One region of the Candidatus Pantoea rara genome, then DNA from elsewhere that is predicted to be linked to it. Evidence: predicted binding sites of a transcription regulator. Region 1 holds the regulator's gene; the other holds the start of a gene.

Region 1 (3,460 bases):
CGCTGAAACCTCAGCATGCCGGCAGGTCACGCGACATTCTGAATGCCGCCGCCGCTGAAGGCGTGATGGTGCTGGTAGCCGGCACCGACGTGATGCGTTTTGCCCCGTCACTGATTATCGAACCGGCCGACATTGAAGAGGGCATGAGCCGCTTCGCCACCGCCGTCGGCAACGTACTCAACGGCTAGATTAGTTTTTACGTAAGCGTCTGATTAGCCAGCGGCCATGTTGCGGTCGCTGGTTCCACGCCAGCGATGAAATGGTGTACATCACGCTCAGATGATCGAGAATGCGCCGTACATGCTGCTCCACCACCGTGATCGGTCCCTCGCTGATATTCTCCAGGTCATCCAGCAGATTCACCTGTGAGCTTTCACCATCATATTCCAGCCGCTGCTGACACCGCTGCAGCGCGATTTCACAGGATTGCAGATAGCGTTCAGCCAGTGCGCTCGTCAGCATGGTGTGCTCCCGCGCCAGAATCGTTATCGCATTGATATGCTCAACAATAAACTGGCTGTGCGTGACCCAGAGTCGCATATCACTCAGATAGCGGGAGTTAAACGCCGGTTCCTGCATCGCCTGATTGAGTGAGTTAAATAGCGCATTGTGTGCCTGATTAACCTTCACGCGCTGATAAGCCAGTTTCTCTGGTGACTGTTCGTCGCCCAGCAACAGCCGCAGAGCATCCTGATAGGTTTCCAGCGCATCATGGGCATTTTGCCGCAGTAAGCCGCTCTGCCACTGCGGCCACAGCCACAGCATTCCGCCGAAGGCGATCAGACAGCCCATCAGCGTATCCATCAGTCGCGGCAGCAGGAACTGCGCGCCATTCAGCGACAGCAGTTGAAGCGAGTAAACCGCCGTGACCGTAAAGCCAATCATCGACCAGCCATAGAACTGGCGGGTAAAGCGATAGCTGATAAAGGTTATCGCCAGCATGATCATCAGCACCAGCGATTCCGGCACCGCCAGGCGCAGCGTCGCGGCCGCGATGACCAGACCAGCAAAGGTGCCCAGCGCCCGGTGCTGGATGCGGACACGGGTGGCGCTGTAGCCGTTCTGGCTGACGAACATAATGGTCATCAGGATCCAGTAGGGTTTGGGGATGTTGAAGAACAGCGCCAGCGCGCTGCCCAGCATCAGCATCACCGCAAAGCGTCCGGCAGTGCGCAGCGCCGAGGAGCGGAACGAAAGATAACTGCGCAGTGCCGGTAACAGCGGCAGACGACGCTGACGGTCCGCCATGAGATCGCGCTGATACAGGGGTTTCTGCGTGCGCAGAACCCGCGCAATGCGGTTGAAGTGGTAAAGACAGAAGTTACCCACCGGATTGTCGGGATGCTGATGCGCGATCTTCTCCAGCGCGCCGAGCTGTTTATCCATCGCAAAGCGGTCGGGTAGCTGGTGATAAAGGATGTTATCCGCCAGCACCCGCAGCCGGGCTGAAATGGTTTTGGCATTCCAGCGGATCACCGCTTCCGCATGGCTCTGTTCGACCAGCTTCTGCACTTCTTCCGGCCGATGCAGGCTGACCGAGATATGTTCCTGCAGATCCAGCGCGACCTGAAAGGCGCGCGTCAGCCGTTTATGGCTGTGATCGCGACTTGCCGACAGCATATGCATCTGCTGATAACAGGTGTTAATCAGATCGACCACTTTTTGCTGACGGGCCAGCAGCGGTGGCAGTGCCTTTTCCGGGTCGGTCAGCTGCGTCAGCAGGGTATATTTGGCGTCGCAGTAGTTAGCCAGCTCGCGGTAGATTAGGCTCAGGCTCTCGCGCATCGGCTGCTCTTTCCACAGCCAGAACCAGAACCAGTTGAACAGCCCGTACCACAGCGTGCCGCCGATATAGAGCAGCGGGGGAACATAGATTGGCATGCGGCCAATCAGGCTCAGGGTAAAGATGGCGGCAATCAGGGTGCCGGGCAGCAGACGAGCATGCAGCGGGCTGATCTCGCCGGTAACGCCGAGCAATAAGGGCATGGCAAACAGGATCAGCGGCAGCGGAATAGCATGCAGGGTAAGCCACTGCATCAGAAAGCTGCCGAGGGCAAACAGGCTGCCGCCAACGATCAGGCGTTTGAAGAAGCGTTTATGCGGGGTATCCAGACCGGCGATGTTGCAGCAGGCGGGCACTAATGAGAACAGGAGACCTTTTTGCAGGTCGCCAGCCAGCCAGCCCAGCGCCACCGGCAGACAGAGCACCAGCGTTTGCCGCAAGGCGTAGTTAACTTCAGGATGGTAAATAATTCGACGCCACATCGGCCCAACACAAACAATAACGGCGTGATGTTGCCATCACGCCGTGGGTGACAGGAATTAGCGGGTGCCGTAAACGACGATGGTTTTGCCGTGTGCGGAGATCAGGTTCTGATCTTCCAGCATCTTCAAAATACGGCCCACGGTTTCACGTGAACAACCAACAATCTGGCCAATTTCCTGACGCGTGATTTTGATTTGCATGCCGTCGGGATGCGTCATGGCATCTGGCTGCTTCGCCAGGTTGAGCAGGGTCTGTGCAATGCGTCCGGTGACGTCGAGGAAAGCGAGGTTACCCACTTTTTCAGACGTGACCTGCAGGCGACGCGCCATCTGCGATGAGAGTCGCATCAGGATGTCAGGGTTAACCTGGATCAGCTGACGGAATTTCTTGTAAGAAATCTCCGCCACTTCGCACGCACTTTTCGCACGCACCCAGGCGCTGCGCTCCTGGCCTTCTTCGAACAGGCCAAGCTCACCAATAAAATCGCCCTGATTCAGGTAGGAAAGAATCATCTCTTTGCCTTCTTCATCTTTAATCAGAACCGCGACGGAACCTTTAACGATGTAGTAAAGCGTTTCTGCTTTTTCACCTTGGTGAATCAGCGTACTTTTGGATGGATACTTGTGAATATGGCAATGGGACAGGAACCATTCGAGTGTAGGGTCTGTTTGCGGTTTGCCGAGAACCATTCGCTATTATCCTCTGTTGTAATCGTGCCCAAAATACAGGGGGCAGTTTTCCCTGTCAGGCGGTGAAAGCTTCAAGCGTTTCCATTTCAGGAAATTATTCGGGCCGCATCAGGCGCAGTGCGCATCATCCTTCCCGGCTTCGCCATCGGGTGACGAAAAATATTTTCAGCACTGTTTGTAGCACAGCTTTTGCCGACTGTCTTCTGTTGTCTCGCTTCAGCTATAGGCGGATTTCTCTGGATTGCTGTTTACCAGGCGAAAGCGTACTCTGGCGAGAAAACAGCGTATTCCGGAGCAAAAATCATGCAGGCAAGAGTGAAATGGGTAGAAGGGCTGACATTCCTCGGAGAATCCTCATCCGGCCATCAGATACTGATGGATGGAAATTCGGGTGATAAAGCGCCCAGCCCAATGGAGATGGTGCTGATGGCGGCCGGCGGATGCAGCGCGATTGACGTGGTTTCAATTCTGCAAAAAGGCCGCAACGATGTGGCTGATTGTGAAG
Region 2 (3,460 bases), 350 kb from region 1:
AAGTTAGGGAATTCAAACACGCCTACCGGGCCGTTCCACAGGATGGTTTTCGCATCCTTCAGGATGGCAGCCATGGCCTGAGCGGTTTCATCGCCGAAGTCCATAATCTCTTCGTTATCCGCTACTTCCGAAACCTTTTTCACGGTTGCTGGTGCAGTTTCAGAGAATTCTGTGCCGACACGTGAGTCAGTTGGAACCGGGATACCGTGCTGATCGCGCAGGCCCTTAGCCGCTTCAACGAAGTCGGGTTCATAAAGTGACTTACCGACATTGTTGTCGATAGCCACGAAGGTGTTTGCGATGCCGCCACCTACAATCACGGTATCCGCGATTTTGACCAGAGACTGCAGCACGTCAAATTTGGTAGAGACTTTAGAACCGCCTACGACAGCCACCAGCGGACGCTCAGGGTTGCTCATGACTTTACCCAGTGCTTCCAGTTCTGCTGAGAGCAGCGGACCAGCACAGGCGATAGGGGCAAATTTGCCAACGCCGTGGGTAGAAGCCTGCGCGCGGTGTGCAGTACCAAACGCGTCCATCACGAATACGTCGCACAGGGCCGCATATTTTTTAGACAGTGCTTCGTCATCTTTCTTCTCGCCTTTGTTAAAGCGAACGTTTTCCAGCACAACCAGTTCGCCAGCGCCGACTTCAACGCCATCGAGGTAATCTTTTGCCAGGGTGACGGTGGTGCCGCTCAGCTTGTCTTTCAGGTAGTTAACTACCGGCAGCAGCGAGAACTCTTCGTTGTATTCACCTTCGGTCGGACGACCCAGGTGAGAGGTAACCATTACTTTCGCGCCCTGTTTCAACGCCGCTTCAATGGTTGGCAGAGAAGCACGGATACGTGCATCAGACGTCACTTTACCTTCTTTAACTGGTACGTTCAGATCGGCACGGATCAGAACGCGTTTACCCGCCAGATCCAGATCGGTCATCTTAATTACAGACATGGTGAATCCTCTCGTTGATTCTCATAAGTTTTGCCAGACGCAAACCGCGTCTTACCTGAAACCGCTTGCGGCCATCGCTAACGTCGTGTCGAGCATTCGGTTAGCAAAGCCCCATTCATTGTCACACCAGACCAGTGTCTTGATAAGGTGTTGACCGCTGACCCGCGTTTGTGTTCCGTCCACAATGGCACTGTGCGGATCATGGTTAAAATCTACTGAGACTAACGGTAATTCCGTGTAGTCAACTATACCACGAAATGCCCCTTCTGCCGCGCTTCGCAACAAGGTGTTAACGTCACACGCTGTTACCGCGTTATGCACTGAGACGCTGAGATCAATGGCCGTCACGTTAATCGTCGGGACGCGAACGGCTATCGCCTCAAAGCGATCGTTGAATTTCGGAAAAATACGGGTAATGCCTGCCGCCAGGCGAGTATCCACCGGGATAATCGACTGACTGGCGGCGCGGGTCCGGCGCAGATCGCTGTGATAGGCGTCGATCACCTGCTGATCGTGCATCGCCGAGTGGATCGTGGTAACAGTGCCGGATTCGATACCAAACTCATCATCCAGCAGTTTAATGACCGGGATAATGCAGTTCGTGGTACAGGAAGCGTTGGAAACGATGCGGTCGCTGGCGGTGAGATCCTGCTGGTTAACGCCGAACACGACGGTGGCGTCGAGATCGTTTCCGCCGGGATGAGAGAACAGCACTTTTTTGGCACCCGCCTGCAGATGGGCTTCGCCATCAGCCCGTGAGCCATAGACGCCGGTGCAGTCCAGCACCACATCCACATCAAGTTCACGCCACGGCAAATCGGCTATTTCTGCACGGTGCAAAATGCGCAGGGTATCGCCCCCCACCCACATGACATCACGCTCCTGGCGGACATCGAAAGCAAAACGGCCATGGCTGGTATCGTATTTCAGCAGGTGCGCCATACCGGTGGCTTCTGCCAGCTCGTTAATCGCGACGACGGTGATCTCTGCACGTCGGCCCGTCTCATAGAGCGCACGCAGGACGTTGCGTCCAATCCGGCCAAAACCATTTATCGCTACCCGTACCGTCATTTCTCTCCTGCCACGTCAGACTGAAAAAAACGTGCCGTTAGCCTGAGCGTTTCACTGCACTTTGTACAGGAGATTCTTACCCGGCATTGTCCGAAATCAGGGCGGTTCGCCCCGCAACTGAAACGGTTCAGCCAGAATAATAGAAGGAAGGAATAACAGGAATGATTGCGATCAATCTGACTGCTTAAATTTGGATCTGCGTCACAAATTGAAGCCAGAATTGTTTATTACTGCAGGAATAAAATAGCAAAAGGGACGAAACGCTCGTCCCTTTAGTTTCACTGCCAGACGGGAGCAGGCCCGCCTGGCCGATTTTTACGCCAGCAGCGCTTTCGCTTTCGCGACCACATTGTCGACGGTGAAGCCAAACAGCTCGAACAGCTGATCAGCCGGAGCAGATTCGCCGAAGCTGGTCATACCCACGATAGCACCGTTCAGGCCGGTGTATTTGAACCAGTAATCCGCGATGCCCGCTTCGATAGCAACACGAGCGCTGACCGCTTTCGGCAGCACAGATTCACGGTACTCATCGCTCTGCTTGTCGAAAGCATCGGTTGACGGCATAGAGACCACGCGCACTTTGCGGCCTTCGCTGGTGAGTTTGTCCCAGGCACCGACAGCCAGTTCAACTTCTGAACCGGTCGCGATCAGGATCAGCTCAGGCGTACCGTCGCAATCTTTCAGCACATAACCACCGCGCGTCACGTTAGCCAGCTGTGCAGCATCACGTTCCTGCTGCGCCAGGTTCTGACGGGAGAAGATCAGCGCCGTCGGGCCATCCTGACGTTCGATGGCATATTTCCATGCCACCGCGGATTCAACCTGGTCACATGGACGCCACAGGCTCATGTTTGGTGTGGTACGCAGGCTCGCCATCTGCTCTACCGGCTGATGCGTCGGGCCATCTTCGCCCAGACCGATAGAGTCGTGGGTGTAGACCATGATCTGACGGATCTTCATCAGTGCCGCCATACGCGCTGCGTTACGCGCATATTCAACGAACATCAGGAAGGTGGCGGTGTAAGGCAGGAAGCCGCCGTGCAGCGCCAGGCCATTGGCGATGGCGGTCATGCCGAACTCGCGTACGCCGTAATGGATGTAGTTACCAGCCGCATCTTCGTTGATAGGCTTAGAGCCAGACCAGATAGTCAGGTTACTCGGTGCCAGGTCGGCAGAGCCGCCCAGATATTCCGGCAGGATTTTACCAAAGGCTTCGATAGCATTCTGTGAGGCTTTACGGCTGGCGATCTTCGCCGGGTTCGCCTGCAGCTGCTCAACGAATTTCTGCGACTCTTCCTGCCAGTTCGCAGGCAGTTCGTTGCTCACGCGACGTTTGAACTCGGTGGCCAGTTCAGGATGTGCCTGCGCATACGCAGCGAATTTCTCATCCCATGCAGCTTCTTTCGCCTTGCCTGCTTCTTTCGCGTCCCACTCAG

What was found. The regulator CRP, encoded in region 1, controls carbon source genes, mostly activating them, when cyclic AMP is high. The targets are predictions, from matches to a motif close to ATGTGANNNNNNTCACAT.
Region 2: a site for CRP is predicted at 2,214-2,231, ahead of epd (erythrose-4-phosphate dehydrogenase). Genes of this name have one in related genera too.

Annotation. Positions count from the first base shown of each region.
Region 1 covers NZ_CP194942.1:418,462-421,921, forward strand. Annotated here, with positions in the region: gene argD (bifunctional acetylornithine/succinyldiaminopimelate transaminase) at 1-188, shown strand, start outside; gene ACR8BF_RS01925 (YccS/YhfK family putative transporter) at 190-2,265, opposite strand; gene crp (cAMP-activated global transcriptional regulator CRP) at 2,323-2,955, opposite strand; gene ACR8BF_RS01935 (OsmC family protein) at 3,259-3,460, shown strand, end outside.
Region 2 covers NZ_CP194942.1:773,004-776,463, reverse strand. Annotated here, with positions in the region: gene pgk (phosphoglycerate kinase) at 1-953, opposite strand, end outside; gene epd (erythrose-4-phosphate dehydrogenase) at 1,005-2,024, opposite strand; gene tkt (transketolase) at 2,340-3,460, opposite strand, start outside.